One region of the Jeotgalibacillus marinus genome, then DNA from elsewhere that is predicted to be linked to it. Evidence: riboswitches for the same ligand, from Rfam matches in the RefSeq annotation. Region 1 holds a riboswitch; each other region holds the start of a gene.
What was found. A riboswitch is a leader RNA that binds a small molecule or an ion and turns the genes downstream of it on or off. The one in region 1 is predicted to bind thiamine pyrophosphate.

Region 1 (10,758 bases):
TGGCGTTCGATAGTGCCAAGCAACAAAGTGCCTTGCCTACTCCGATACATGCACAACAGTCTTTTTCTTCTGGAAGAGTCATGTTTTTCACCTCTTGTTTTTATTTTTTGTTCACTCCTACTTTATGATGAAGACCTCTTTATATGTTCTTGATGCAAAAAACAACCCCTTCGCCAACTGAATGGTAGAGGGGTTTTGTTTATTTTTTCGCAATCTTTTGGAAAATTAACAAAATATTTCAATAATAAAGATAAAGAAGGTTTTTTTGAGAGATCATAGCAAATAATTTTCTATGGGGAATTACAGAAAAATTAAATAACCTTACCACAATTATTAAGAGGTAAGGTTATTTGGCTACCTTTTTGATAGATTTTTTGCTCTAATAATATAATATTTTTACTTTGTTACACTTTAAACATTTTTCATAATATTGATCGCCTTTAAAATGATGATCACAATTTCGTTGGATCTCTTCTAAACTCTTTTCCAAAAAAGAAAGGTTCGTTTTCATTCGAGTAATTTCTTCTTCAATTTTTTGGACATTCATCCGCATAACCTCCTAAGAAAATTACTGATATATGTTCCCCCCAGATTTCTTAAACTCCTGAGCCTTTTCTCTCATACCTTTTTCAATAGCTTCCTTCGTATCAAGATTATTTTCTTTCGCATAATTACGAATATCTTGAGAGATTCTCATGCTACAAAAATTCGGTCCACACATTGAACAGAAATGTGCTGTTTTTGCACCTTCCGCAGGCAAAGTTTCATCATGATATTCTATTGCACGTTCAGGATCTAAAGATAAATTAAACTGATCTTTCCAACGGAATTCAAAACGAGCTTTTGAAAGGGCATCATCTCTTTTTTGAGAACCTGGATGTCCTTTTGCCAAATCAGCAGCATGAGCGGCAATTTTATAAGTAATAACCCCTTCACGAACATCATCTCTATTTGGTAGACCTAAATGCTCTTTTGGGGTTACATAACAAAGCATAGCCGTACCATACCAACCAATCATTGCAGCTCCAATAGCAGATGTAATGTGATCATAACCAGGAGCTATATCAGTCGTAAGGGGTCCAAGTGTGTAGAATGGTGCTTCCTTACACACTTCTAATTGCTTATCCATATTTTCTTTAATTAGGTGCATTGGTACGTGCCCTGGTCCTTCAACCATCACTTGTACATCATGCTCCCAAGCAATTTTTGTTAGCTCTCCAAGAGTCTCTAATTCTGCAAACTGTGCTTCATCATTCGCATCTGCAATAGATCCAGGCCGTAAACCATCTCCTAAAGAAAATGAAACATCATAAGATTTCATTATTTCGCAGATATCTTCAAAGTGAGTATATAAAAAGCTTTCTTTATGGTGGTGTAGGCACCATTGTGCCATAATAGATCCTCCACGGGATACAATGCCTGTTAAACGTTTTGCTGTTAAAGGAACATATCGCAAAAGAACACCCGCATGAATCGTGAAGTAATCAACACCTTGCTCTGCTTGTTCAATCAAAGTATCACGGTAGACCTCCCATGTCAGATCTTCAGCAACACCATTTACTTTTTCAAGTGCTTGATAAATGGGGACGGTGCCGACAGGTACAGGTGAGTTTCGAATAATCCATTCCCGTGTTGTATGAATGCTTTTACCTGTTGATAGGTCCATAATATTATCAGTACCCCAACGTGTCGCCCATGTCATTTTTTCAACCTCTTCTTCGATGGAAGATGAAACAGCAGAGTTGCCAATATTGGCATTAATTTTAACATGGAAATTACGTCCTATAATCATAGGCTCTGACTCTGGATGATTGATGTTATTAGGAATAATCGCCCGACCTTTTGCAACTTCATCACGCACAAATTCAGGTTTCATATTTTCCCTTAAAGCGATAAATTCCATTTCAGGAGTGATAATCCCCTTACGTGCATAATGAAGCTGTGTAACATTTTCCCCTTTTTTTGCACGTAATGGTTTGCGCTTTAAACCAGGAAATATATTATGATGTGCACGTGGATCATTTTCATCTTTATAACCATTATCTTCAGGCTTTATTTCTCGAGCTTCATATTCCTCGACATCTGCTCGTTCATGAATCCATGGGCTTCGAATGGCAGGAAGACCTTTTGTAATATCAACTGAATAATTTAGATCCGTATAAGGACCGCTTGTATCATAAACGCGTACCGGAAGGTTTTCCTCTTCGCCAAAAGTACCAGTTGTCGGGCTTAACTCAATTTCACGCATTGGTACGTTAATGTCAGATCTCGAACCTTTTACATATACTTTTTTACTACCTGGAAAACTAGACATGATGGAAATTTTTTGTTCGTGTAATGAAGTCTTTGACATCATAAATCTCTCCTTTTTTTGAACATAATGGACGAGATTCAGAACATAACAAGTGGAAAAGCTTGCAAAACTATATGAAAAAGCCGGCCCCATAAATGGTGAGACCGGCTAATATGTATGCAGAAGTAGTATTGCATTGAAGATTGTGCTAACTTCCCCACGCTGGTATGAGCCAGATCAGGTCCCAAGAGTCAAGAAACTTCAACGCGTTTCATTCTCAGCCCAACTTATTGGACTCCCCTAGTTATGTCTATTTGATTTAGATTATATTGTATATGATTATCGGTTAAAATGAAACACATAATTTTAGTAAAGTAATATTGTCGTATTTAGAAATTATGTGAAGAGAGCAATGTTAGATATACGATAGCATTAACAAAACGTGTTGGTGCAAGAATCGTTCTGGCAGGGACATAGAGCCATATAACCGATTCTGATGACCGTTTATGCTGTAATTCCAAACAACTGATGAATGAAGCCAACTTCATTTTGGACAGACTTTACCTGTCGATGATGTTGTCCTTTTTTATCATATGTATCGGTTCCACGCCACTCTCCAAGGAGCGTGTTTACACCTGGAATACTACTTACTGAAGCTGAATTGTTGCAAAGCGATTATTTTCTGATAAAGTTAAACCAAACGTACGAGAGCTGTTTTAAGTGGGTTAAAAAATCGGATCCATTGCCGTTATTAACACGAATTGACGGAGCGAATAGTAATCAAAACAGGAACGAATAATTTTTTACATATAGTTGATAAATGAAAAAAATCTCAGCTCTTTATATGGAGGTAGTTCATATGGAACGTTACCAAATTGTTGTTATTGGTGGTGGTGCAGCTGGCATGACAGTTGCTGCAGGTGCTGCTAGTCTTGGAGCGAAAACAGCACTTATTGAAAAACAAGATTCACTTGGAGGCGATTGTCTTCACTATGGTTGTGTACCATCAAAGGCGCTTATTGATGCTGCAAACCGCGTACATACAATGCAAAATACAGCTTCATCATTCGGTTTTACTTTATCAGGTGAGCTTAATTTTGATCGTGTGAAAGAACATGTTAAATCACCCCAAGCGGTCATACAAGAGCATGATAGCAACAAACGTTTTACAGACTTAGGTGTGGATCTTTATTTCGGTGGTGCTAGCTTTCAATCTCCTCACGAAATACGAATTGGATCAAATGAAGTCATTTTTGCTGAAAAAGTAGTTATCGCTACAGGCTCTTCTCCTGTTATTCCACCTATTGATGGACTGGGTGGTGTGTCGTATGTGACAAATGAAACGATCTTTGATCTGCCTGAATTGCCTAAGCGTTTGGGCGTCATTGGTGGCGGTACAATTGGGTTAGAACTGGCACAAGCTTTTGCTAGGCTCGGATCCTATGTGACGGTGTTTGAAGGCGGCGACAAGATCTTCGCCAAAGACGATGAAGATATATCAAAGTTTATGTATAACGTGTTAAAAGAAGAGATGACGATTGAATTGAATTCGACTGTGAAGACAGTTTCAGCGAGCGGTGACGAGATTTCCGTAACGGTTGAAAATCGTAGAGCTACAGAAAAATCTGTTCAAGTGGATACTCTTTTAGTGGCCACAGGACGCAAACCGAACATTTCTTCTCTAGAATTAGCGATTGCAGGAGTCCAAACAGTGAAAGGCTTTATCGACGTGGATCGTTCGTTCAGAACTTCTCAATCTCATATTTTTGCTGTTGGAGATACGATCAACACCCTCCCTTTCACACATGCGGCTGGTGAAGAAGCAAAAACTGTCGTTTCAAATGTGTTGTTTGGGCTTAGAAACTCGCTGAATCACGATAAAACACCGTGGGTAACCTTCACCTCACCTGAAGTGTTTCACGTAGGTAAGACTGAACAAGAAACAAAAGAAGCCGGTATTAACTACCGGGTTTACCGTGCTCATTTAAACGAGGTCGATCGATTTATTACATCACATGAAACAAGAGGTTTTGTTAAAGTTATTACGGACAAACGAGGTACAATTTTAGGAGCACATGCAGCAGGCAAAGAAGCCGGTGAGTGGATGCAATTGGTTGTGTTTGCAATGAAAAACAAGAAAAAAATCGGCAGTCTGTCACGCATGGTCTACCCGTATCCAACAAAAGCGGGTGCTTTGCAACGTGCGGCTGATGGATATTGGAGAGAGAAACTGTTTGACGGATCTCTACCAAAACTTGCAAAGAAATTTTTTGATATTAAATATAATCTTACCGAAAAAAAACACCATACATCTTCTGGTAAAGCACCAGTTACTTTTTCTAAAAAAGACGTATAAAAAGAGGCAGCCTATGATGGCTGCCTCTTTTTATGAAAATCTACCTTAGCGGATTTGACCATTTCCACTCATTACATACTTAATTGTTGTTAGTGCTTGTAAGCCCATTGGACCTCTTGCATGTAGCTTTTGTGTTGAGATGCCAATTTCAGCACCAAAGCCAAGCGCGCTTCCGTCTGTAAAACGAGTAGATGCATTATGATAAATTGCTGCTGCATCGACAAGTCCCTTAAAGCGTTTAGCTGTTTCTTTATCTTCAGTCACAATGGCTTCTGAGTGTTTTGTACCATACTCGTCAATATGTGCAATGGCTTCATCTACAGTTGAAACAACTTTCATAGCAACGTCTAAGCTCAAGAATTCTTCTGCCCAGTGCTGTTCTGTAGCACGAGTGGCGTTTGGAACCGCTGACAATACTTTGTCGTCACCATATACACCAATGTTATATTTATTGAAAGCTTCAATTAACGTCTCTTGATGAGCAGCTAAAAATGCTTCATGTACGATTAATGTTTCTGCTGCATTGCATACGGCCGGACGATCTGTTTTTGCATTGATAAAGATGTTAATCGCTTTGTCAACGTCTGCACCTTTGTCGATATAGATGTGGCAATTCCCAACACCTGTTTCAAGTACAGGCACGGTCGCATGGTTAACGACTGCTTGGATCAGCTTGCCACCACCTCTTGGAATCAACACGTCAATGTGCTCTTTCATTGTAAAAAGCTGTTCAGTGGCAACGCGATCCGTACTATCGATAAATTGAACGGCATCTTGAGAAATCTTCGTTGAAATGAGTGCCTCTTTCATCACTTTTACAATAGCACGGTTTGAGTGAATCGCTGACGAACCACCTTTTAGTACAATCGCATTCCCTGATTTAAGTGCAAGTCCGGTTGCATCTGCTGTTACGTTCGGGCGTGCTTCATAGATCATGCCGATCACACCAAGCGGAACACGAACCGTTTGAACATCCAAGCCGTTATCAAGTGTCCATTGTGACACGATTTCTCCAGTTGGATCGTCCAGTTTCGCTACTTGCCGAAGACCTTCAGCAAACTCTTTGATGCGTGCTTCGTTTAGAGCTAGACGGTCCATATACGCCTCGTCATACAAAGCTTTACGTCCATTCGCTAAATCCTGGTTGTTACCTTCCATAATGTTACTTACATTCGCATCTAAATGGTCTGCAATTGTATGAAGCGCTGCGTTTTTATCTTCTGTTGATAAAAGTCCAAGTTCTTTTGAAGCTATTTGTGCTAGTCTTGCCTGTTCTTTTATATGTACTGGTTCAACTACTGTCGTCACCTAATCACTCCTTGTAGTTTTTGTGTTTTCTTGATCAAACTCCAATCGGTATAGCAACCTCGAGCTCACAGACAAATGATTCGCTGTGCACCACTGCAACGGTTGAATCGCTTTGCTCTTCGTTTTCTCGCTGAAAATTCTTCAAATCAGTAGAAGAGTAATTCACCATACCAAGACCAAGTTTATTTTTATTTAAGTCAAGAATTCGCACGACTGATCCTTTTTTAAAGTAGCCGTTAACTTGATAAATCTGACTTGGATGAAGGTTTTCCTTATCATCAATGATCGCTGTTTTCGCATCATCTTGAATAAGTATTTCACCTTCAGGACCTGAGTTAAATGCGATCCATTGACGTTTATGATTTAAATTTAATTCTGGTTCTTTTACTTCAAAATACGTTCCACGAGCTTCTTCATTTACAGCGTCTATTAAGATATTGTGAACACCCGAACGTCCGAGGAATGAGGGAATGCCAGAAGCCATCGATATTTTAAATGCATCAATTTTAGAACGCATGCCACCTGTTCCTACAGCTGAACCTGGTTCTCCCGCCATGTCTTCAATATCCTCTGTAATTTCCGTTACTTCTTTTAAAAGTTCAGCAGATGGGTCTTTACGAGGATCTGCATTATAGAGGCCGTCTATGTCCGATAAAATGATTAGCTGATCAGATGCGACAAGACCGGCAACTTTGGCTGAAAGTGTATCATTATCACCAAAGCGTAAGCGATCGGTTGTTACCGTATCATTTTCGTTAACGATTGGCACAATACCGCGCTCTAGCAAGACATTAATTGTATTTCTCACATTGTTGTAACGTGTTTCATCGGAAAAATCACTACGCGTGATTAAAATTTGGGAAGCCGCATAGCCATGCGATGAAAATAGCTCAGCGTATGATTCGATCAAGCGTCCTTGCCCAACTGCCGCTGCTGCTTGTTTTTCGGGTAATGAACTTGGACGAGAAACAAAGCCAAGTGTACGGTAACCAGCTGCGACAGCTCCTGATGATACAAGTACAACTTCGTGTCCCTGATCTTTTAACTGGACGACTTGATCTGTTAAACGTTCCATCTTCCTTCTACTAATATCACCTGAGAGGCTCGTTAGTGAGCTGCTTCCTATTTTAATAACCACTCTCTTTTGATCTTCCGATGTCATGCTACCACTCCCGCTCCTGATTTCAAATATTTCTGATAAATATTCCTTCGTATGTCGTCCTTTAAATTCAAATTGTGATTTTTTGTAATTTACTTGTTATTTCTTTTGAACGATTCATAGCACCTTCAATAGCTGCTTTAATCGCTTTGCCGCCACCGTTCTGTGCAAGTGCTTCAAGTCCCGCTGCTGTTGTACCGTTTGGCGACGTTACGTTTTGGCGAAGTTGTGTTGGTGATTCTTCTCGTTCAATCATCATTTTTGCTGCACCTAAAATCGTTTGAGCCCCAATTTCTCTTGCTTGAATCGCACTCATGCCATTTGCAAGAGCTGTTTTTTCAATGTGTTCCATCAAATAATAAAAGTAAGCGGGACCACTACCGGCGATACCTGTGAACAAGTCCATTTGATCTTCTTCGATCATATAGACTTCCCCAATACAAGCAAGTAAGCTTTTAGCCACATTTACGTTTTTCATTGTCACGTGTTGGCCTGGTGATATGGCTGTTGCTGATTGACGAAGCATACTTGAAGTATTTGGCATGACGCGAATCACTTGTTGTCTATCTTGTAAAATCTCTTCCATATATTCTGTAGAAATCCCAGCAAGCACGCTCATGACGACTTGTTCAGGAACTATCTCATCTTTAATGGATAGAAAACCATTTTCAGCATCTTTTGGCTTCATCGCCAAAATGATCACGTCATAAGAAGATAGCTGGACTTTGTCTCGTTCAATTCCTTGGATACCATATCGATTGTGCAGTTCTAGTAACCTGTCCTCATTGTTTCTATTTGTTGCAACGATTTGGTGAGGCGCTAACATCCCTGTTTGGACAATTCCTGAAATCATTGCCTCTGCCATATTTCCTGCACCGATAAAAGCTACTCGTAAATTCGTTGACATCGTTTTTCCAGCTCCTTTTGATTCGTGTTCGGTTTTTGTTCGTTTAATTTCTATCATGTTTATAATCGTACCATGCACTCAATTGACTTCAAGGGTAAACAGAAAGTGAGTGAGTTATAGTGGGGAATCAAGAGTGAAAGCGCTAACATACACGGGTAATTTGGGGTAAATGCCGAATTTCTCTCTAATAGAGCATGAGATCATGAGATATGGAGAAATCTGATTTAGATATATTTGTAAGAGGGGCTGGGATTTCACAATGAAGCTAGCTAAAAACTAATTTCCTAAACAATTAAAAAGAAGACGATTTTATCCGTCTCCTGCAACATCCATATTATATTTCACTTTTAAATCTTTCATTAGTTTTTGATGATACATTTCAGACACAACGCCCCTAGAACCACGAACAATCTCGGTTGCGTAATGCATAGGTGGTGCGCATTCATCGCTTGGATCGAGGACAATGAAGGTAAGTGATTTTTCATAGATCCTGCCATTAACTGTTACGTCGATGATCGCCGGACGGTACAAGCCGTTATCTACACCTTCACGTTTGAATAAGTACTGAGTGGCTTTTCTACCAACTTTATAGAGAACACCTTCTCCTTGGTTACCCGTTTCAATAATATTTGCTCGCCCTCCGTCGTGGACAGATAATGAGTAGTTCATTTCGAGGCGATCAACTGTTCCTCCACCAATTCGATCTAGAAAAAGATGATCGACTTGTGCAAGTTTGAAACGAGCACTGTCCATGCAGGAGCCGTATGCATAATACGTATGCCAATCGCGATCTAGCTCTAAATGAACGAGCCAATCTCCATATCGTAATGGTGATAAACCAGTTACTTGTTCTTTTTTATTAACGTATGTATACACTTCAATGTCGCCTAAGTGGTCGGTGTAAACCGCAATTTTCATCCGAGTGTAATGATTTTGTTCAGATGCTAACTCATCAATTTTTGAAAATTTATCTGAGTAAATTTCATATACTTCGCCATAAACGCGAGACGTGCTTTCATGTATAAAAAAAGGATAGCCTTTTTCGGAGTCATAAAGCTCTCCTGTAGCCCAAGCTTGCGAAGCAATTAATTCCTCATTTTGAATAAGCGAATGGTTTTTAGCATGTTTCCTCAGGGTTCCATAAACAAAGACAAAATTCTTCATTATTTTACTCCTTTCATTAACCGTTTTGTGGTTGATGTGTGGGGTGGTCCACCGTTTACTCACCATTGGAGGATAAATACTTTTCTCTAGGCAGTGAATACTCTTTTTCACAAAGAAAAGACGAAGTACTCGTTCGTGACAAAACCTGTTTATTCCTATACATTAACAGTAAGGAAACTTTAGGAAGATGGCAACATAAATTTCAAACAGAATTGGAGTTGAATATTGAACAATGAACGTGTATAAAAAAGTTGTCATTGCGGGTATTGCTTTAATTCTATTCGCTTTTCCATTGTCAAACTTAAAAGCAGAAGCAGCATTCGCTTCACCTGAAGTGTATGTAGCTCTTGGTGATTCAGTTGCAGCAGGTACGACCCCCAATGGATCACTTGATGCGGGATACAGCGACATCATCGCAAATGTACTTGCTCAAAACGGTTTACTCGCTGGCTTTTCAAAAGATTTTGCTGTACCTGGCTTTACAACTGCGCATATTTTAGAGCTTTTAGAAAACGATGAAGTTCGTCAAGGTCTCGAGCAAGCAACGATGATTACCTTGTCTGCTGGCGCAAATAACGTACTTGGTCTTGTCCAACAAGATGCTTTAGGTCAAACCATTATCTACAACCAACTAACAGCAAATTTCGCTCTTAATCAAATGCGCATTCAATACGGAAAGCTTTTAGATGAAATAAAAGCAATTAACCCAACAGCCACTATTTACGCGATTGGCTACTACTTCCCTTACCCACATGTGCTTGAAACACAACAACAAGGTGTGAGAAAAATGCTAGAAACGGTTAATACGATCATCGAGAATGAAGCAGCTGCACGTGATGTAACGTTTATCGATGTTGCTTGGGGTTTTGATGAAAACGGAATTGATTTTTTACCGAATTCTACCGATGTTCACCCTAACCAAGCAGGCTATGTCTCAATCGCCAAGTCATTTTTTGATGTCACTGATCCACGATTTGACGTCACACTTGAACATATCCCACCAAACCCTGGCATGTCACCATTCTTAGAAGAACTCATGCAGTCTTTTTAAGTTGATGAAATGGATCAAGTGGATGGAGCAAAATTAGCACCCATTCCCACGTGTTCAATCTGTTATCTTCTTTCAAATATTTAAAAGAAGCCATTATATTTCTTTTTAGCTTGACTTGGTTACAGAAGCTAACTTCAACAGAAAAAACCGCGGCTTAGAGTCCCAAGCCGCGGTTTTTTTGTTCTCTTATTTTTCTTTCGGAGCGTCATCCCAACACTCCGTATTTTTAAGCCCTGGAACGCTGTTTTTATAAAAGACTGGATCAAGGCCTTGACTTTTTTGACGTTGATAATCTTGTAGTACTTTAAATGCGATTGGCGATAATAAGCTAATCGCGATTAAGTTAAACAGTGCCATTATAGCCATTGATACATCGGCAAGGTTCCACACAAGCCCGAAACTTTGAACCGCTCCAAAGTATACCATACCCATTACAATTAGACGGTAAATGTTTAGGCCTACTGGGCTGTTTTTAATAAATTCGATATTCGTCTGACCGTAGTAGTAGTTACCTACAATC
Region 2 (10,758 bases), on a different contig from region 1:
GGCCAACGTTTTTCATTTGGCTATCCAGCTTGTCCTAATTTAGAGGATCAAGAAAAGCTGTTTAAATTGATTCAGCCCCAGGAAATCGGGGTTGAACTGACAGATGGGTATATGATGGAGCCGGAAGCCTCGGTTTCCGCGATTGTTTTTGCTCATCCGGAGGCTAGGTATTTTAATGTTTTGTAGGATTGAACGCGAAGGTAGAGGCAATCAAGCACGATAATTCTAATCAATCATGCGATGTGTATTTACAGAATCAGGGACATAACTACAGATTATGGTGGGGGCATCAGCGGTTATGTGCAGTTTTCCGAAGCTTAGAACTCGTTTATCGAAGTTAAGGTTTCCGTTATCGAAGCATACTCTCACGTTATCCACGTTTAGTGACTATTTACCTATAGTAATTTGAACAAAAAGCCGTTTCCCCAGCAAAGTCCTCAGGGAAGCGGCTTTTTTATACTATAAATCAGACGGCGTAGCACTTGGCACGCGGATGAAATCTTTTCGTTTACGGAGTAGGGCATGTATAGTCAGTAATTCAAAATAAATATAACTTTTTACAGGAAGCTCTTCTTCATCTGTTTGGTCCTTCAATGCACTTCGCATCGTTTGAAGGGGGGCGCGATCGACTGGTTCCATATGTTGTGTGCTGTGAACACGTTCGATTAACTGAGACATAAGCAGCCTAACATCTGCTATTTCTTTTTCAGTCCATTGAGGACGCTCCTCCAATGGCAGGCTTATTAAATTGGTTAAATGATAGGTTAACTGTTTTAACAAATAGATCTTTTTTTGATGCAAGTGAACCGTGCGCATCTCATCTCGTTTGTATTTATGGTATTGCCATTCTTCAAGTTGAAACCGGCAAAGAGTTTCTGTGCGCTCAAGCTTGTAGCGCAAGTGCTCTGCAGTCGTTTCTAATTCACGTGAACGGATTTTCCCAGTAAATAACTCTTCTAACCGTTGCTCAAAAATTCTTGCAAACTCGTGCTGAGATTGATCCAACTGATGCTTGATTTGTTGCTCGTATTTTGGTGGTAATAAAACAAAATTTACAATAGTAGAAGTAAATAGACCAATTCCCGTGGTTCCTAACCGTGTTAAAAAGGTTAGGAAAAAGTGATCTTCAGTACCAGGAATCATCGCAACGGCTGTTAATGTAGCCACAAGCATCCCTGCATCAAGACGTAGTTTATGACACAACCAAATGGTTACGACTGATGCGATCGCATAGGTTAAAGCAATTTCACCTAGCCAAAAAGTTGTAAGCATTGCAATGGCTCCACCAATGGATGAAGCAGGAAAGCGTATCAACCCTTTACGAATTGAATCAGCAGCGGTTGGTTCAATCGTCACAATGGCAGTAATGACAGCAAAAATGACGGGTAGATTAAGTGATTGGCAAATGAGTGCAGTTAAAAACACTGCAACACCAGTTTTCACGATTCGCCCTCCGACAAACCGATTGGTAATCCATTTCATACGAGGTAACATCCTTTATAGAAACATTGTAAAATAGTATTTAGATGGTCTTATTATACATATTCAATCATCCAGCTCTGTACTTTAAGGCTTCTCTGGTTTAGCCGCACAACCTAGTAGGAAAAAAGCGCCTACTTGCGTTGCGCACCCTATGCTTGTCGGGGTTAAATGAGCAGTTTTTGCTTTTGTAAATTCCAATTTTCTACAAGTATAGCATAGGATAGCATGAGACGAAGGAGAAATTTTTAGATGACAATATTTTTAAAAGGCGCTACAATGGTGTAGATGCAATTGCCACAAGGGGAGCCATAATGGCTGAGAGTGAACATCTTGTTCAGACCCTTTGAACCTGTAAGTTAATGCTTACGTAGGAATGTGGATGGAAACAGGAGCGGTATGCAATGTCTTGATTTTAATTCTAGGACATTTCTTTTTTTATGTACTTTGAGATTAATGATTTTCTAATAAAGTAGTAAAATGGCAACTGTTGAATTCCCTTCGTGCGAGCTACATGCAAAAGGAGGAATCAGAATGGAACGTACTAAGCTTTTATATTTACTTGAAATAGCAATCTTCTCTGCAATTGGTCTTATTTTGGACAAGCTTTCATTTTCCGTTTGGCCACAAGGTGGTTCGGTTAGCTTTGCGATGGTGCCGATTATTTTAATGGCGTTGCGCTGGGGGCTTAAAGGAGGTTTGTTGACAGGGTTTTTAGTCGGTACTCTTCAAGTCGTACTTGGAGGATCGTATATTATTGACCCTGTTCAAGGAGTTCTTGATTATCCAATCGCTTATACTGTTGTTGGATTGTCAGGGATTTTTTCTGGGGTAGTTCAACGTACGATGAGTGATGGGAAAATGAGAAAAGCAGTTGGATTTATTGTTTTAGCAACATTTGTTGGAATCCTTCCGCGGTTTGTTTGTCACTTTTTCGCAGGTGTTATTTTCTTCGGATCAGGATCACCAGGCGTACCAGCATGGCAATATTCTTTAGCTTATAACGGTTCTTACTTAGGACCTGCCTTTATTCTTACAGCAATCGTGACTGTTACCTTACTATCTACTGTACCAAGAATTACAACAAGGTAATGTTAAATGGCTTTGAATTTTTAACCAATTGGCAATAACGATATCCATAATATACGGGTTTCTCCTTTTTGTTAGGGTATCTAATATTTATAAATATGCCTTTTACACAACCGATAAACTTTCTATTTCACAGCCTTCTAAAATTATCTTTTAAAGGGAAGATCACTTCTGGATAGGATAAGTCAGTAAGTCAAAAGATATTGGAAAGAAATTTTAACATGGAGATTAGCAGAAATTCATAAATTAAATAGTGTCTTCGAAGAGTATTCTCGAAGGCATTTATTTTCCAGTTTCATTATTATCTAAAGTGTCAAGAATTGCATAACCTAAAGCCTGTCTCGTTCACTCGAGATGGGCTTTTTTGATATTACGGAACACATAATTTCCTAGAGTTGAATATTGAATTCATATTTTTTAAGTCAATTAATAGGATGAATAAAGAGTAGCTTGAATCAGCTTCATACGGATCGCGGAAGTGAATTCAAGAATAAATTGATTAGATGAAGCCTTAGAAACATTTGAAATCAAGCGTTCTTTGAGTATGAAAGGGTGCCCATACGATAACGCGGTTGCGGAGGCTACATTTAAAATCATCAAAACAGAGTTTGTGAAAAAACGTCACTTCGAATCGATAGCCCACTTAAAGAGTAACTATTTGATTATGTGAACTGGTTTAATGGAACAAGGATTCATGGAGGATTAGGCTATTTGAGCACAAGAGATTACAAGAATTTACACCCTAAAAAAACTGTCTATTTTAGTGTTGACATACCCGCTAAATAACGTAAGTCAGTAAATACATAGCTGTAACTGAAAAAAATAATGAGGGAGGCTGTTTGGTGTTTAATTTTACGTTTAAGGTTATCTTATTATCTGTACTTATTATTGTGTTGGGTATCGGAGTTTTGTTTTTAACTGTGAAAAATAGGACAGTAAGTGAAACAGAGTTACCGCAACACATTGCTGACATTGTTGCACAGACGGATGATAAAACGTTACAGAATAATATTGAAGTGATAAACTTTGGTGTAGATGACACTGTTATAAAAGATGAAGTTACTGATGATGTGGTGCAAAACGTTATACATGGGATGTCTCATCAAAAAGTTGATGCAGAAGAAAAATGGGCTAGTATGAATATATTAATGACGGAGAAACGGATTGAAGTCTTACGTGAACAAGTCCGTGAAAATGAGGATCACTTAACGCATTATGATCTTTATATGGACATACTTGATCGGTGGGGGATAGGAGATTTTTCACAAGCAGATTACGACCATAATCTTATTTGGGACTTACAAGGTGGTATAGTTGGTGAAGCAGAAGGACTATTAAGTGAGAAGGCTGAGTACAATTACATTCTTAATTTGTATTGGGATGAATTAAAAGGGATGATAAAAAAACTGGATTAACATCTGTGCAGTACTTCATTGATTTAGAAGCAAAGGATGTTTTAGAACTGTTTGAAACATATATTACAGGTAATCCAAAAGGTGCAATTTGTGTGATTTTTAAAGATTATTCTAAAAGTAAAGCATTTAAATTAATTTGTAGAAATAAGAAATAAGTATATTTTTGTTAAATTATTTCTTTTTTATAGTAAGAGGTTATTTTAAAAGCAAAAAGCCTGCTAAACCGAATATGGCTGATTTAATACCATTAAAACAAAAAGTAGAATAAAAGCAAGTAACCCTAAACTTATACCTGCAAAAATCCCTTTATATGGAATTTAATAAATGAATTATTCCTACAAAAGCTCACGATACACCTTCTGAATCGTATTCGGATTGATTGTCAACTCCTGTCAAGAGACCGTACCGACGGCAGCTGATCATCCTCACTTAAAACTTCTCGCATCATCAACATCTTCAACTGTTCATCAACTGCTCATAAATAGTGACTCGACTTTTCGTTTCTAACGTCAACGTCAGCAACCTCCTAACCACAAAGAATGCACCATCTGTATTACGTTAGCAATATAGTTAGTCAAGAGTAATTTATTGAAATATTTTAGTAAGTGGGGTATGATAAGTGATTATGAACTCCAAAAAAAGCGATGTATTATCACATGTTCATTTTGATCTTTAGTCATTTAATGTCTTGTATCACTATATCTAGTGAGTTGTCATTTATAAGAGATTTCATTTTTTAAAATCTAGAACAAGCAAATAAAATAGATAAATAGGGAAACCCCAAGACAAAAGAAAAAAAGAGAGATACTTGGCGTTAGAAAGGTAAATAAAGAGAAATATGTGTCGTATTTTTTGGGAAACTCTCTTTAAAACAAGGAAGTAATAAAAAATTTTTTAAAAAACACACGTAAAACGTAAAATTCACATGAAACACACATGACAATTTATAATTAGTTTTAGCCTAACCAAATTGTTAATTGAAAAACAAAAAAGGGGGAGAATAACATAAAAACTATTACTCTTCTAACATTGCCATTAAGTCTAGGAATTGCATTGGCGAATATTTCGACAAAATTATAGTTAGATGTACAAATCACCTTAGGAATGAAAGGAAGAATTGCTGTATGAATAATCAACAAGAGTCGACAAAAATTAGAGCGGCAGAATCTGCGAATGATCAGGGAGCAATCGGGAAGTTCCCAAAAACGAGAGCAGTCATGGCGATTTTAAGCGCCAAGATAGCCAAAAAAGGGAGTCAGTTACTTGGAAAAGGTGGAGGGAACATCCCTGGGGTAATCGCACGGAAAGTGGATCGTCGCATATTAACGAAACTTGCCAACCAAGTCGAAACTACCATTGTGCTCACGGGAACCAATGGAAAAACTACCACTAGTAATCTACTCGCAGCGATTTTACATGAAACTGGAAAACCGGTCATTCATAACGCCCTAGGAAACAATCTCCTTTCAGGAGTGACTGCATGTTACGTGGATAGTGCCTCTATTAATGGCAAGTTGAATCAACCCTATAAATATGCTGTCATGGAAATAGATGAGAGCAACATTCCTCTCGTCTTAAAGGAACTCACTCCAACGTATGCCTTAGTTACTAATTTTTCTCGAGACCAGTTGGGTCGCGTGGGAGAAATAGATTTACTCGTTGAAAAAGTTAAAAAAGGAATCCAGCCCACTCCCGCCACACTCGTGTTAAATGCAGATGACCCCCTTGTGATGCGAATGGAGAGTCTTGAGAATCCTAAAGTTCATTTTGGCATTCATCCGAACGCCTATGACTTTGAATCGTTTAGCATGGCTGAGTCGAAATTTTGTCCTGATTGTGGAAACGAATTAACTTACGACCATCTTCATTATGGACATTTAGGGTTGTTTCATTGCACGTGCGGCTTTAAACGACCGACCCCTTCATATGAATGCACGCATATTGAAGAAGGAGATCTTTCCTTTCGGGTAGATGAACAGCTGTATCAACTGTCCATTGAGGGCGTCTACAATGTGTATAACGCACTCGCTGCCATCGCGGTGGCACGTGAACTGGGGATCGAAGAAGAAGTGATCGCTCGGGGCATTATGAATTATCGTTCTTCCAATGGACGGATGGAACGGTTTAACATTAACGGGGGGGCGCGCTTGCTCAATTTAGTAAAAAATCCTGTGGGTATGGACACTACCTTGTCTGAAGTGATTAAAGAAAAACAAGCCAAACAATGGGTCTTTGCCTTTGACGAAAAAACCCACGACGAAGACATTTCATGGATTTGGGATACGGACCTTGAACGAATCGCGAAAACCGAGTATACGCGTCTCATTTGTTGTGGCAACCGTGCACAAGAAATGGCGTTGCGTCTTAAATATGGAGGGGTGGACGAATCGTCTATTGTCGTCATTGAAGACAAGAAACAAGCCATGGAGGAATCCTTCAGAGAAGCTACGCCCACATATTACGTACCTACTTATACGGCTTTATCCACTGTACGAAAGTACTTACAAAAAAACAACGAAGGTGAGAAAAAATGAATCTAACCCTCTTTCACTTTTACAGTGATCAATTAAATTTGTACGGCGATCGAGGTAATGTGATCGCACTAAAGAAACGAGCTGAATGGAGAGGCATTACCCTCGATGTCGTTGATGTGAAAGCCGCCAGTGCGGTAGATTTAACAAAAGCAGATGTCTTACTTATCGGCGGGGGACCTGATCGACTACAGGCCCTTTGTACGGATGATCTACGAGGCATTAAAGGAGAGTTTAAACAGGCAATTGATGACGGAGTGAGTGCCCTTACCATTGGCGGAGGATATCAGCTTTTAGGAGAGTATTATGAATTACCTGATGGAAAAAAACTCCAAGGGCTTGGCGTGTTGGATTTTTACACCCATTCCCCTTCTTCTGGTCCAAGGGAGCGGCTCATTGGCAATATCTTACTTGAATCGCCTCGCTTTGGCCGCATAGCGGGCTTTGAAAACCACGGAGGACGCACGTATCATGACTATGAAACCTTGGGTGATGTCGTGGCAGGTCATGGAAACAATGGAAAAGATAAAAAAGAAGGGCTTCTCTATAATAATTTGATCGGGACATATCTGCATGGACCTGTTCTTCCGAAAAACCCTGCCTTAACCGACTTTTTACTCGAAGCGGCGTGGAAACGAAAAACAGGAAACCCCCTTCCTCCCTACGAGCAGAACGAACTAGAAAACGCTGCGAACCGCCACCTATGGGACGTACATGAAAAGAAAGTGTGAACCTAATCTAAATGTGAACTGAACCTATAAAATGGACAGTTTAATAAATTTGACTAGGTAGCTAAGAGATGACCTCGTGACTCGGGGTCATCTTTTTAATTCCCATTGATATAGATGTTGATTGTATTCTTCGATATATAAGTCAGTTAATTCCTTTAATCCCCATAAACTCTTGCATCCTTTATATTCGACTTCATCTATAAAATGATCAAAGAAGGGTTCGATCGGAGCTTATTCCAACAATTTCATTGTGAAACTGATTTGGATGTAGTAGCTTCCTTAAACTTTTCTATCGTCTTTTTATAAACAAGATCTATTTCGGAAACATGATAAGCAATTATTTCATTCGTACTTCCAGAACACACACTATATTTCGACGGTGTTCTACAAAATAGAGAGATCAGAAAAGATAAGTCCAATTACCTAAAATAATGGGTTTTCTTTTAATAACGATTGTTACCGTAGATTATTACTTATAGGTAGATAGGTGTATATGTTAGAGTAGCTTCAGAGTTTTGACAATTTACAACGTTATGAGGTTTGTATTATATAGAGAGAACCCTATTGATAATGGGTCCTATCGAACTTTATAGTTTATAGTTTCTCATATACATATCTCAAAATAGATAAGTAAGATTAACGTTGGAAATTCATGTTTTCCTTGATTCTCCCCCACATTGTAACGTTCTAGAGTTTGCCATAATCATTTCTACGTCGTACTATACTTGACAAATACGACGTGGAATTTTCACCTCATAACATGATTGGTATCTTTCAGGACGATATCGACACCGCTATTGATAATTTTAATTTATAGTAATTGTGAAAAAAAGACCGACAATATGACGGTCTCGCTTGAGAGAAAAATTACTCCTTCATTCCGTTGACTTTGATGAACCTCTAGCGATTCTAATAGATCATCGGACAATTGAAAAGGAACTGTTTGAGATGATAGATAATTATAGATTTGAAAACTGGTTTAGTAATCGTTTTGAAGCAGTTGTTAATCTGATTAATAAGGGATTTGAAAAGATAGAGGAAGAAAATAATAACGATGAATAACCCCTCTCCAAATGGTTAGGGGTTTTCTTCGAAAAATTTGATTAAAATTGGTAAATATCAAATTTTTAGGTTAATTAATAAGAGAAATGTCATAATCCTATTTCGATGTGTGAACTTTTTAAATTATGATATACTAAAATAATCAGAAAAAGTCGAATTTAGGGGAATCTCATGTTTCAAAATCTCTCTCTTCAGACAAAAATTATTTTACTTAACGTCACGATTATTTTAGGCATTACGATTGCGATCAGCATTATTCTTGGCTATAAAGAGATGCAAGATACAAAAGAAAATATAGGGTCACGTGCGCTCGAAGTGGCGACGACGGTCGCGATGATGCCCAGTTTAATTAAAGCGTTTGATGATGAAGACCCTTCTCTGGTCATTCAACCAATCGCAGAGCACGTACGCTCGATAGTGGAAGCTGAGTTTATTGTTGTAGGGAATGTAGAAAGTGTACGTTATTCACATTCTGATGAAAGTAAAATTGGACAACGGATGATTGGTAGTGATAATGCCCAAGCATTAGTAGATGAGGAGTATTATATTTCGGAAGCGGTAGGATCTCTTGGACCAAGTATGCGCGGAAAAGCGCCAGTTTTTAATGAAGCTGGCGAAGTTATTGGGGTCGTTTCGGTCGGCTATATGATAGAGGATATTCAATTAATGATTACTCGAAATATAATTGAAGTCATCGTTTTTTCGTTCATTATTTTATTATTAGGATTAACCGGTAGTATTTTTCTTGCGAGGAATATTCAAAAAGATACAATGGGATTAGAGCCCCGTGAAATTTCAGCTTTATACCGTGACCGAGAAGCGATTTTATCTTCGATTATTGAAGGGGTCGTGGCGCTTGATCGTGATGGTCGGATTACGACAATGAATCAATCGGCGGAGAAAATCTTAAATTTAGATAAACGTAGTGTTAATAAGCATATAGAAGAAGTCATTCCAAATGTAAGAATGAAAGAAATGCTTAAAATCGGTGTGACGACTAAAGATGAAGAGATGTTGATTGGGAACAAGATGCTTATAATCAATCGTACGTTGATTCAAGATGATGGCAAAGTTGTCGGTGTGGTAGCGAGTTTTCGGGACAAGACGGAAGTTGAGGAAATGTTGAATACGTTATCAGAGATTCAACAATACTCAGAAGGGTTGCGTGCTCAAACGCACGAATACACAAATAAGTTGTATGCTATTTCTGGTTTATTGCAGCTTGGACAATATGAGGAAGTAATCGATTTAATTCAAGAAGAGACAAACGATCATGAATATCAGATGAGGCATATGCTCGATCAGATCCAAGACAAAAAAGTGCAGGCGATATTATTAGGTAAATTAGGAAAAGCTTCGGAACTCAAGGTAAAGTTACATATCGATGAAAATAGTTCGCTCAATGAGTTGCCCAAGCATATGAATATCTTAAAAATCATTAATATTTTAGGGAATTTACTAGATAATGCGATTGAAGAGGTGGCTTCGTTACCCAAAAAAGAGGTGCGTTTTTTTATCACTGACGTAGGGAATGACATTGTAATCGAACTAACGGATAGCGGGAGAGGGATACCACCAGAAGATATAAATAAATTGTTTGAACAAGGCTACTCCACAAAAGGAAAACAAGATCGTGGGTATGGATTGTCCATTGTGAAGAGCGCCATTGATGCGCTACAAGGATCCATTGAAATTCATCAAGAGAGACAAGGAGGCACGGTTTTTACGGTGTATTTACCAAAAGTTGTGACACAATAGGGGGATTGTGGAATGATTCAGGTGTTGATCGCGGAAGATGATTTCCGTGTAGCAGGTATACATGAACAGTTTTTAGCGAAAGTCCAAGGGACAAATTTAGTAGGAAAAGTCACCAATTGCGCAGAGACCATTGCGTTTGTGAAAGAACATGCGGTAGATCTAGTATTACTCGACAACTATATGCCCGATGGAATGGGTGTGGATTTAATTGAAGAGATTCATGCAAATAATGAAAAGGCGGATATCATTCTTGTTTCTGCTGCAACTGAAAAACTGTACATGGAGAAAGCCATTCGAAAAGGTGTGAAAGATATCATTATTAAACCTGCCAGACTCGAACGGTTTGTTGCTACGATTAAGCAATATAAAGAGGAAAGAGCAACTTTTGAAGAAGTGAGTGAGATAGACCAATCATTTCTCGATCGTTATTTTGGATTTGTGGGAGAACGAAAAGAGAAAAAAATATCGCATAAAGGGATTGACCCATTAACACTCGAGAAAGTGAAAGAAATATTGAACATTTCTCCTGATGGGACGTCGGCTGAAAAAATGGGAGAGCTAATGGGTGCATCTCGTACAACAGCAAGACGTTATTTGGAATATCTGGTTTCAGTTGACTATTGTTATGCAAAGCTCTTTTACGGAATCGTTGGACGACCAGAACGTCATTATTATGGGAAATGAGGTAACTTA
Region 3 (10,758 bases), on a different contig from region 1:
TTTGGGATCAAAAACGTGAATTTGAATCTGATAACATAAACCCTTCTGTAACAGCGTTAGATGATCACGCTATGTTAATTTTGAGTGAAGATATAGATGATAATTCAACATATTATAGTGTAGGCTCATTGGATGCAGTCAGAGGCACATTAGCTTGGTCAGACAATAAAAAGTTTATAGATGGTGACAATGCCTCTGTTGTTCAATTGAATAATGGTGAAATTCTAGCAATGGCTTCGTCAGAAGCACGCTTGCCTGTGCCTATTGGTCCTCTTCTTCCTGCTATGAAATATTCTATAGGTAGTTTGGGCGTTGGAAATCAAATAGATTGGGATAATACAGATAATATACATTCGTTTTATAGCACAAGTCTTGACTTGGCTGTAATGGATGATGGGGTAATAGTTAATTTATACACACGAAATGGTTTACTTTATACCGATTTAGGACATTTGGACAATGGAAATATAATTTGGCAGAATGTAAACTAGCGTACTTTCATGTAAACTTTAAAACCCTTGATGATTCCAATAGGAATTATAAAGGACATTATACACTGCGTCTGATCGAATACTCATAACGTACATAGTAAAGACCGACTTATCTTTTGGTGGTCGGTCTTTGTTATAGGTATTCTTTCCTCTATATATTGAAATCGTTAATCACTTGGTCTATTTCATTCCGGGAGATTCCTATATAGCGTTTCGTCACGAAGATGGAACGGTCATTTATTTTATAACTTAGGAAAATTGGAAGACGATAAAATGGTTTGATTTCTAAACGATCATTATATAAAGGGGAGATCTTATGTTTAAGAAAATCATTACATCCGGTTTAGCAGTGACTATGTTAATGGGTGGAGCACATGCAATGGCTTCAGAAAAAGAAGATCATGAAGCAACGATAAATCAAGAAAATACTGTTTCATATTCGTTTGATGAACAGGATCATAACTTTTTACCGGGTATTTCTGACTATCTTAAATTTGCGGGTGAACCACATATGATTGAACATCAACATTATTTGTCCGATCTTCCAGAAGAAATAGAAGGTAATAAAGGTCTTTTGATGGGTAGTAACAACTTTGGTGTTCAAAACTTTTTATACACGACAAAAAAAGTGGATGCAGATTTAGATTTAAAACCAAACACAACATACAATGTTGAATTTGATGTGAATATCGCCACGAACGCTCCAAAAGATTCCCGTGGTCTTTATGGAAGCCCTGCTGATGATCAAGCGATTAAAGCGGGAGTGACAACGTTCAAACCAAAAAGCGAGGTAACAAGAATGATTGATGGTCCACGTGGATCATTCTACGCGATCAATATGGATCTTGGTATGGGATTGGTTTCCGGAACAGATGCAATCATGCTTGGTGATATGGCAAAGCCTACAAGTTTAGGTTTTGAAACGTATGAATTGAAAAATGTAAACAATGAAAATGAGCCTTTCGTTATTACAACAGATCAAAACGCTAATCTTTGGTTAACGGTTGGTACGCATTCATTTTTCGGCGGAAAAACAACGTTCTACCTCACAGAAATCAGCGTAACAGCAAGAGAAGTAGAATAATAAGTTATACGAATAAAAAGAAAGACACCACCTTTTTTGAAGTGACCCCTGTCCAGTAGACAGATTAAAAAAGCATATTTTAAGCAACCTGAGTTCTATATGTATAAGGGCTCAGGTTGTTTTTCTTTTTGAATCTTGGTGAATATAAAAATGGTTGTATCGGCGAACGGCATACATAACCTCCTCAGCCTTACGGAAAATGACTAAAGGGATTTTCCAGATGCATTGTCCCAACAGTTCTTCTTTTGGGACTATCTGCTTTCTTCTGGTGCTTCTTTAGTAACTGATTGGGCACCTTTATCACTATGTAGAAGAATTCCTTTTACCTCCCGTTTTTCCCTTGCCTTGCCTTCATGAGGGGATCTATCACCAGTTATAATGGTGGTTAAGAAGGAAAAAATGAACTCTCACTTCTATTTTTCTACTTATCCCTTGAAACATATGCAGATCTGTGGCAAAGTTAAACACTGATAAAGCATTTGAACGAACTTCATAACTGAAACATGTGGGGGGACCAGTGTTGCTGGTTGAGACCGTATCCTGAAGATACACACCCTTGGAACCTGATCTGGTTAAAACCAGCGTAGGGAACATATTTAAACATTCTTATTTATGTTGATATGCACCCTAGGTAAACGGCCTATGGTGCTTTTTTGTCGTATGTTTAAGGGATTAGTATGCATACCTTTTTAGCGGTGTTTTGCGCTTTTCTTATTGATATGATATGTCCCTCATTTTAGTTCCATCGTTCAATGCTTTTAACAGATTTGGTAGAGGGAGAGAAGAAGATAATGAAAAAATGGATAGGATTTCTAGTGGTTGTTCTGTTGCTAGCGGCTTGTGGGAATAGTGACGATAATAGCTCTGAACAAAATGACGGTGAAGAGAATTTAAAGGAAGTCACAGTGGTATTGGATTGGACGCCGAATACGAATCATACGGGTTTATATGTAGCTCAAGATCAAGGATATTTTGCAGAAGAGGGACTTGATGTCGAGATCATACTGCCAGGTGAAGCAGGTGCCGATCAGCTTGTGGCTTCAGGTCAGGCGGAATTTGGGGTTAGTGCTCAGGAAACCTTAACGCAAGCGCGTGTCCAAGATATACCGATTGTTTCGATCGCAGCGGTGATTCAACATAATACATCTGGCTTTGCGTCGCCTGTAGATAAGGAGATTACCTCACCACAAGATTACGAAGGTAAAACGTATGGAGGATGGGGAGATCCTATAGAAGAAGCAGTGATTTCCTCTTTAATGAAGCAAGAGGGTGCAGATGCAGAAAAAGTGGATATTGTGAATATAGGTGAAGCAGACTTTTTTACAGCTGTCAAAAGGGATGTCGACTTTACATGGATCTATTACGCATGGACAGGAATTGAAGCGGAACTTCGCGGGGAAGAATTGAATATGCAGTATCTTACGGATTACTCAGATCAGTTAGATTACTATACACCTGTTCTGACGACGAATGAGGAGTTGATTGCAGAAAATCCCGATATCGTTCGTGCATTTGTAGCAGCAACTTCGAAAGGGTATGAATATACCATGGATCATCCAGAAGAAGCGGCGGATGTTTTAATAGAGGCTGTTCCAGATTTAGACTCAGAATTGGTTAAAGCAAGTCAACAATGGTTGTCGCCAAAGTATCAAGATGATGCATCACAATGGGGAATACAAGATCAAACGATTTGGGAAAACTATGCACAATGGATGAATGAAAATGGTTTATTGGAAGGCGATCTGGAAGCGGAAAAAGCCTTCACAAATGAATTTTTACCAAAAGGAGAATGAATAGATGAGTAACTCTTTAGTTAGTATTCAAATTATACCGAAAACAAAAAATGGAGAAGATTCCATTCCATATGTAGATGAAGCGATTGCTATCATTCATGAGTCAGGAATACGATATGAGGTCCATCCACTTGAAACAACGATGGAGGGGAATTTGACAGAAATTTTCTCCGTTATTGAGAAGATGAACCAACGTATGACGGAAGCCGGCTGTGAATATGTTATTTCCCAAGTGAAAATCCTTTATCAGCCGAGCGGTGCCTCGATGGATAAATTGACAGAGAAATATCGTTCATGAAGGTTCTACATAGAGGATGGAGACCATTATTGGTCCTCATCCTCTTCGTTTCTATTTGGCAGTTATCCAGCTGGGTATTTGAAATACCGAAGTGGCTTCTTCCTGCACCATCGGAAATATGGGCAGAGGCAATAGCAGGGTGGGGAAATTACAGTCATCATTTCATTTCAACGATCAAGCTATCCTTACTCGGGTTATTGATTGGTAGTGCTGTCGGTCTAATCGTAGCTGTTAGTTTGCATCGCTTACCAACGATGAGAGAGGCATTTTATCCGGTTATTATTTTGTCGCAAAACATTCCTATCATTGTTTTGGCCCCGTTGTTAGTCATATGGTTTGGTTTTGGAATCCTACCAAAAATCATTATCATCACGTTAGTTTGTTTTTTCCCAATTACGATTGCCGCATTGGATGGATTCCGGCAAACGAGTGCTGAGCTTATGCATTATATGAAAATGGCTGGTGCATCAAACAAACAAATTTTTTGGAAGGTAGAGTGGCCATATGCGTTACCTTCGATTTTTTCAGGCCTGAAAATAGCTGCTACATATAGCGTAATGGGTGCGGTTATTTCTGAATGGCTGGGAGCTCAAGAAGGGATTGGGGTTTATATGACTCTTGCCTCTTCTTCATTTCGGACAGATCGTGTCTTTGTTGCGATTTTCCTAATTATGATTTTAAGCTTATCATTCTTTGCTATTATTTCTTCATTGGAGAAGAAAATCGTGAAATGGAAGCCTAAGGGAGAGGGAAGTAATCATGAATAAGCTCAGTGTGAAAAAGATAACGAAATCTTTTGAGGAGAATAAGGTGCTGGAAGAGCTATCTTTTCATGTCAATGAAGGAGAATTTGTTTCGATATTAGGTCCTTCTGGAAGTGGGAAGAGTACCTTGTTTCATTTAATTGGCGGCCTCTATACCCCAGACTCGGGAGATATTTGGATGGATGGAGAACGAATCAATGGACAAAGGGGATCAATCAGTTATACGCCCCAATCTTCATCATTATTGCCATGGCGGACAGTCCTTAGCAATATTCTGCTTGGAGGAGAGATTGTTGGCCAAAAAAACGAACCAGAAGCCTTGCGAATGATTGAAAAAGCAGGTTTGAAAGGATATGAACACTCGTATCCTTATGAATTATCCGGCGGGATGAAACAGAGAGTGGCTTTTATCCGGAGTTTGTTGAGCCCACAATCACTCATTTGTTTAGATGAACCGTTCTCAGCCCTTGATGAATTTACGCGGCTGGAGATGCAAAATTGGCTGCTTTCCATTTGGGAAGAATACAAGCGCTCCATCTTACTGGTCACACATAATATTGAAGAAGCCCTCTATCTATCCGACCGTATCATCGTCTTATCTGGTAAACCAGCAAAGGTCAAAAAAGAGTTTATTGTTCCTTTTCCAAGACCGAGGCAGGAGTCCATTGTGTTGAGTGAAGAGTTCTTGCAATGGAAAAAGAAAATCTATAATGAACTATAGCAATCACCTGACTGCTCCAAAACTAGCCAATGGGAAGCAAATAGGAATGATTCGTGCCATGTCTTCTCAAGTAGCAGAAAAGCGTGGGAAATCGGTTGCGTATGGGGGCAGTCAGCTCAAGCAGTTGTTTGGCTACCACTCAATCATTTCGATTTGGTGGTTTTTTTATTGTTGCCACTAAGGTACATGTTAATGACAGTAAATGAACAGGAACTGCCATTTTCATACGTCATAAATAATGATATGATTGGTGAACGAGAGGTTCAAGAAGGAGTATTGGACACGACAACACCGATGGGAAAGCTTATGGTCACGATGCTTGGAGGATAGTCGAATTTGAATATGACGTGAACCGAAAAAAACAACTTGAGGGGATCGCAATAGCAAAGAAGAACGGGGTATACAAAGGCAGACCAGTCAAATATTCAGCGAACAACATAAAGTCAAACATGCGATTGATTATACCTATAGGAGCGAACAGTGAAAGAGGTGGCTTCTATCACGGGTATTAGTGAGCGGATTCTCTACAGAAGGATGAAGGATCAAAATATTACACGAGAGGTGACTCTATGAAAAAACTAGTAGCGGCATTTAGTGTGTGGGCTTTGTTTGCATTGACTGTTTTTATTCTAATAGATCCACCAACGAATGGACAGTCATCAAATAACAAATCGGCCCACTATTTGGTGGGTGTAAATTATGATCGCTTAGTAGAGGTGGGAGAAGTAGCGGTTGGGTTTGAGGTTGGAGCGGTTGAAATTCTGGAAATGGATACACCTATAGTGGAAGCTATATCTGTAGAAGGTGTAGCGGTTGGGTTTGATGATGAAACGGTTGAAATTCTGGAAATGAAGACACCTATAGAGGAAGTTGTATCTGAAGAAGATGAAGGTAATTAAAAACGCCTTGCTGGGTCCCCATGGATCACGGCAAGGCGTTTTTGACAATCTGCAAATGATAGTCTTTAGAATTTACATTTTTGTCTTTTATTTATTGCAGTTCGTACCAGTGCCAGTCTAAGCGCTCATTAATCACGACCGATATATAGTTTGTCAAAATGGAATCATGTGTTTAGCAATGATACTGCCATTTTTCATGTATTTTCTACTTGCCCAATACAGTTAAAAACGAAAGGAGTTTTACCTCTGTCAAATAAAAATAATGATAGAATTGCAAAAAAATTGGAATGACAGTCGCTGTTATGTTAACGATCATAGTAGTTTTATTGTTTTTTATATCTATTTCTATTGGTATATGTTTTGGAGTTGTGTATTTATTATCAAATTTTTCATTTGTTAATTTTCAATATTATTCGAATTTCTGGGATAATGTTTTATTTTTTATGGGACTTACTGTTTTAAATCTATTTGTACTTGCATTAATTGAGGTATTAATAACGATAGATAGGATAAAAGTGAAAAAGTTATTAGATTTGGGACCTACTAATGTAAAAGAGTGGATTTTGTACTTTTTAGTGTTCATTGTTTATATGAATGTTTTTAATATCTATTCTGTTAGATTAGAGGCTACTGTCGTGGGAACTAGTTTCATTGCTATATGTTTTGTCACCATTTTTGTTTTTCTTGAATTTTTACTTGATAAAATTCAAGGTGAGGAAGAGCAGGAGCGTTTGGAAGATGTATAAAACTCTATTGTTGAGTCTGTATGTGACCTGGTTATAACAAAGGATGTTATCGAAATCAATATAGGTATTGTATATATCGAATGGAGGGTATACAAAGCTTTGCAGATTATATTTGAGTAGGAACACTCGTATCCTTATGAATCATCCGGAGTCTGCTGGGCCCACAATCACTCAGTTGTTTAGATGAACCATTCTCAGCTCTTGATGAATTCGCACGTCTGGAGATTGCTCTTCACGGGTAGGATTTTGTGTGGGGCGCTACTTATATAATATGAGTACATAATTTCTCTTTTTGGGTATTTTTTTTCGCATCTTGGTCAATGATAGGTGAAAAAAGGAGGGAAGGTAAAGATGTTTGTATTAGGAAAACCGAGGAGTAAATTTGGTTTTTTTTTAGATAAGAGAAGTATTACCGTAGTTGAATTTTCAAAGGAATCAGGTGTTACTAGAAAAACATTGGGGAAGGCTTGTAACGAAAGAGATTATATTCCACGCCAAGATGTAATGAAGAAGATTTTAAAGACTGTTAGAAAAGTAGATCACAACGCTAAAATGAGTGATTTTTGGAACATGTGACTTTCGATGGGATAAAGGGTTGGACAGGTTTCGAGTCATATTCAGTCTTATTGGTTGAACGTTAAAGTAGAAAAGTTGTGTGTGCATTTATGGAATAACATGAAAGGTGTGAGGCAAATGCTTGATATTACTTGGGAAGTGTTTAGTCAGACTGGGAATGTTGAATTGTATCTTCTGTTAAAAGAAATAGAAGAACAAGAAGTTGTGCATATAACCGAAAACAAAGAAACAGCGGATTTTTTCGTATAATCGCTTTTAACTTTTGATTGAATATTCTGTATTATTGTGCTAAACTAATATCAACTGTCATGATACGTACGGTTACTCCATCCGTTCGGATCAAGATGACCCCCAGGAAGATAATCTCTCGCCTAGGGGTTTTTATTTATGGGAAATAAAGTATAAAAGACAGTCCACCAGTCCACCTATCCACCTACCAATTGAAGTAAGAGTGGTTAAGTGATGACGGTCAATATAGTATATGTAAACCCACATCATCAAAGTTTTGAACAATAAAATTCTTCACCAATACGCCAGAAGTATCCATAATAGTTATACCGATACTTCCGATAATACCTCCATCTATTACAGGTGTCACTTTCCCGATCCCAATCAGCTTGATATTCTCTTTACTAATGGTGACTTCTTCTGTATAAGGATCACCATTTCCTTTTGCTTTTACTAATATGATATCTGCTGGATTGGCTTCCGTAACTGCATCTGAAATCGTAGGAAATTCATCAGGCACCATGAGTGTTTTTCCGTTAAAGACAAGGACCCCTACCACGATGACGACACCTATGAAGAGTACCCCAACAAACGTGAGTATAATACCCGTCACTGAACATTTGGACGTTTTTTAATCCCTCACCTCTCTACCTTTCCGAACGGTGTTTTCAGCAGTGATGCTTTTCATCTTTCAAACACTTGCGTACAAATTTCGCAATAAGAAAGACGGTAATTATCGCAAAAATAATCCCGATAATAAGGACGATAATCGCAGGGATGACAACCACGAGATCGCATATTTCTCCGAAACCTAATACCAACAATGCTGTGGCGATAATAATGGCGTTTGATAGTGCCAACCAACAAAGGGCAAAGCCCACTCCTTTACATGCACAACAGACTTTTTCTTCTTGAAGGGTCATCGTTTTTCACCTCGTTTTTTTATTTTTGCTGACTATCCACCTTATGAGAGAAGACCCCGATATGTTGATGAAGTTAAAAAAGACCCGTTAGCGTCATTTTCGCCGTGCCATTCGTTACGATTAAGCGGTAAGACTTTTTCCTATTACTGTTTCAATGTACTAAATTATGTTTTTGGGTGATGTGACTTAAGTCACACTTTGTTGATTTGTAACAATTTTACGTGTTCCTTTTTTTCTATTTTCGAAGGTGTATCCTTAGTTAAAATTGGTGTTGATGGTTGATTATTGTAAGCGAATAAGTTAATAATGAAGACATAGCTTACCCTTTTTGTAGGTCAATGGGTGTGTCGTAACTTTACACGTAGAGGTGACTAGTTTTTGGTCGCTCAAAGCTGTTACATCAACGAATTTCGGAGATTTCTTAAATGTAGTTTTGACAATAACTGAAGGTTGGAGCAGGCTAGATGAAAAATAAAAATATAATGACTGATGTAGAAAAAGAGAATTCACTTATATCAAATGATAGGGTACAAGAATTCCAGCGATTTATTGATCGTTTAGAGGGAATGGGTGAGTATCGTTTACCTCAACGTGCTTACCATATTATTAGACTGGCTATTCGAGATTTAATGCTGCCTCCTGGAAAGGCAATATTAGAACGTGAGATGAGTGAAGTGCTCCAAATGAGTCGAACTCCTGTAAGAGAAGCGCTCGTACGATTAGAAACGGAAGGTGTTGTTCGACTGGTTCCAAGACGAGGTTTTATTGTAGAGCCGATTGAAAAGGTGGATCTTAAGGAAATTTATGAAGTTGTCGAAACGTTGGATGGGCTTGCGATCGAGCTGGCTACTATGCGGGTAGGCGACACAGAACTTGATAAACTTGAGTCAATCATTAAGAATCAGGAGGAAGAACTTGAAAAAAGGAATCTAAAAGGGTGGTCCATTCTAGACGATTTATTTCATTCTTCAATTATTGAATACGCAAAAAGTAAACGTCTTCATGCAGTGATTGATAGTTATTCAGATCAATCTTATAGAGCTCGATTATTTACGATCAAACATCGTCCAATTCCTCATCGTTCTATTGTAGAACATAAAGCAATGGTTTCATGTATGAGAGCAAAAGACGGTAAAGCTGCTCGTATGGTCATGCAGTCACATCGGAGACGGGCTCAAAAGGAAATTTTGGACGCTCTAGATAAAATAGATGAAATGAAGCGCGCAGATAAATAAGAAAAAGGCAGTTTCCTATAATCAATAAAGGAAACTGCCTTTATAAATGTGCAGTAAGTAATTGGGTTATAGTAACCCACCAAAGACGAGGGGAACAAAGTAGTAAACAATAATGGTAGTAAAGAGGATGGATAACAAATTTAGCCATACGCCCGTTTGCGCCATTTTACCCATTTTTACATAACCTGTTCCAAATACAATGGCGTTTGGTGGTGCGGCAACTGGAAACATAAATGCAAATGTCGCTCCCATGCAAGCAGCTACCATTAGAACGATCGGATCAGTACCCAATGATACGGCAGCGGCAGCTACAATTGGATACACCATTGTGGAAGTGGCTGTATTGGAAGTGAACTCAGTGAGTATAGAAATGAGACTAACGATTAATACAATGATAAGGAAGATTGGAACACTGTTGAAGTTAATTAGTTGTCCACCGATCCATTCATCGAGACCAGAGTTCATAATACCCGCAGCCAGAGCCAACCCCCCACCAAAGAGCCATAAAATTCCCCATGGAAGTTTAAGAACTGTATCCCAGTCTAAAATCGTCCCTTTTTTATTTTTGGCAGGGATTAAAAAGAGAATGAACCCGCCAATTAATGCAATAAGTGTGTCATCGAGCGTAGGAATAAAATTGTTAAGTAGAAAACCACGTGTGATCCATGCTAATCCTGTGAGTGAAAATACGGTTAATACTACTTTTTCTTCAAAACTCATCTTACCGAGGTTCTCAAGATCTCTTTTAACAATGCTGCGTCCTCCAGGTATATCCTTTACTTTCATCGGAAAAGCGATTTTAACAAGATAAAGCCAGACAAGGGGGATAAGAATAATAACCATAGGTAAACCGAAAAGCATCCAGCGTGCAAAGGATATTTCTACACCATATAAATTAGTTACTGTGGCAGCTAAAATTATATTGGCTGGCGCACCAACCAGTGAACCGAATCCTCCTATAGTAGCTGAATAGGCAGTCCCGAGCATTAAAGAAGTTCCA

Region 2: linked by a shared signal. The riboswitch ahead of thiT (energy-coupled thiamine transporter ThiT) and the one ahead of thiC (phosphomethylpyrimidine synthase ThiC) in region 1 are both predicted to bind thiamine pyrophosphate.
Region 3: linked by a shared signal. The riboswitch ahead of AB1471_RS12320 (ABC transporter substrate-binding protein) and the one ahead of thiC (phosphomethylpyrimidine synthase ThiC) in region 1 are both predicted to bind thiamine pyrophosphate.

What each region holds. Positions count from the first base shown of each region.
Region 1 is NZ_JBFMIA010000011.1:86,513-97,270, reverse strand. Features, by position in the region: gene AB1471_RS12255 (hypothetical protein) at 1-82, opposite strand, end outside; gene AB1471_RS12250 (serine protease) at 380-547, opposite strand; gene thiC (phosphomethylpyrimidine synthase ThiC) at 569-2,353, opposite strand; TPP riboswitch at 2,491-2,605, opposite strand; partial or broken gene AB1471_RS18360 (IS6 family transposase) at 2,798-2,916, opposite strand; gene AB1471_RS12240 (dihydrolipoyl dehydrogenase family protein) at 3,153-4,649, shown strand; gene AB1471_RS12235 (glutamate-5-semialdehyde dehydrogenase) at 4,695-5,957, opposite strand; gene proB (glutamate 5-kinase) at 5,992-7,119, opposite strand; gene proC (pyrroline-5-carboxylate reductase) at 7,187-8,023, opposite strand; gene AB1471_RS12220 (gamma-glutamylcyclotransferase) at 8,333-9,187, opposite strand; gene AB1471_RS12215 (SGNH/GDSL hydrolase family protein) at 9,420-10,238, shown strand; gene AB1471_RS12210 (alanine/glycine:cation symporter family protein) at 10,425-10,758, opposite strand, start outside.
Region 2 is NZ_JBFMIA010000008.1:92,408-103,165, forward strand. Features, by position in the region: gene metH (methionine synthase) at 1-186, shown strand, start outside; gene AB1471_RS10465 (FUSC family protein) at 460-1,482, opposite strand; TPP riboswitch at 1,772-1,873, shown strand; gene thiT (energy-coupled thiamine transporter ThiT) at 2,014-2,571, shown strand; partial or broken gene AB1471_RS10475 (transposase) at 3,019-3,354, shown strand; gene AB1471_RS10480 (DUF6241 domain-containing protein) at 3,411-3,983, shown strand; partial or broken gene AB1471_RS18345 (GntR family transcriptional regulator) at 4,325-4,496, opposite strand; gene AB1471_RS10485 (MurT ligase domain-containing protein) at 5,108-6,517, shown strand; gene AB1471_RS10490 (type 1 glutamine amidotransferase) at 6,514-7,245, shown strand; gene AB1471_RS10495 (hypothetical protein) at 8,101-8,307, shown strand; gene AB1471_RS10500 (ATP-binding protein) at 8,479-10,065, shown strand; gene AB1471_RS10505 (response regulator) at 10,078-10,749, shown strand.
Region 3 is NZ_JBFMIA010000012.1:10,491-21,248, forward strand. Features, by position in the region: gene AB1471_RS12310 (hypothetical protein) at 1-491, shown strand, start outside; gene AB1471_RS12315 (hypothetical protein) at 808-1,575, shown strand; TPP riboswitch at 2,073-2,182, shown strand; gene AB1471_RS12320 (ABC transporter substrate-binding protein) at 2,367-3,368, shown strand; gene AB1471_RS12325 (thiamine-binding protein) at 3,373-3,666, shown strand; gene AB1471_RS12330 (ABC transporter permease) at 3,663-4,433, shown strand; gene AB1471_RS12335 (ABC transporter ATP-binding protein) at 4,426-5,151, shown strand; gene AB1471_RS12340 (hypothetical protein) at 5,141-5,332, shown strand; gene AB1471_RS12345 (hypothetical protein) at 5,320-5,481, shown strand; gene AB1471_RS12350 (hypothetical protein) at 5,721-6,050, shown strand; gene AB1471_RS12355 (hypothetical protein) at 6,353-6,796, shown strand; partial or broken gene AB1471_RS12360 (ABC transporter ATP-binding protein) at 6,940-7,023, shown strand; gene AB1471_RS12365 (transcriptional regulator) at 7,148-7,372, shown strand; gene AB1471_RS12370 (YqzL family protein) at 7,490-7,621, shown strand; gene AB1471_RS12375 (hypothetical protein) at 7,842-8,159, opposite strand; gene AB1471_RS12380 (hypothetical protein) at 8,269-8,523, opposite strand; gene AB1471_RS12385 (GntR family transcriptional regulator) at 8,988-9,758, shown strand; gene AB1471_RS12390 (SLC13 family permease) at 9,825-10,758, opposite strand, start outside.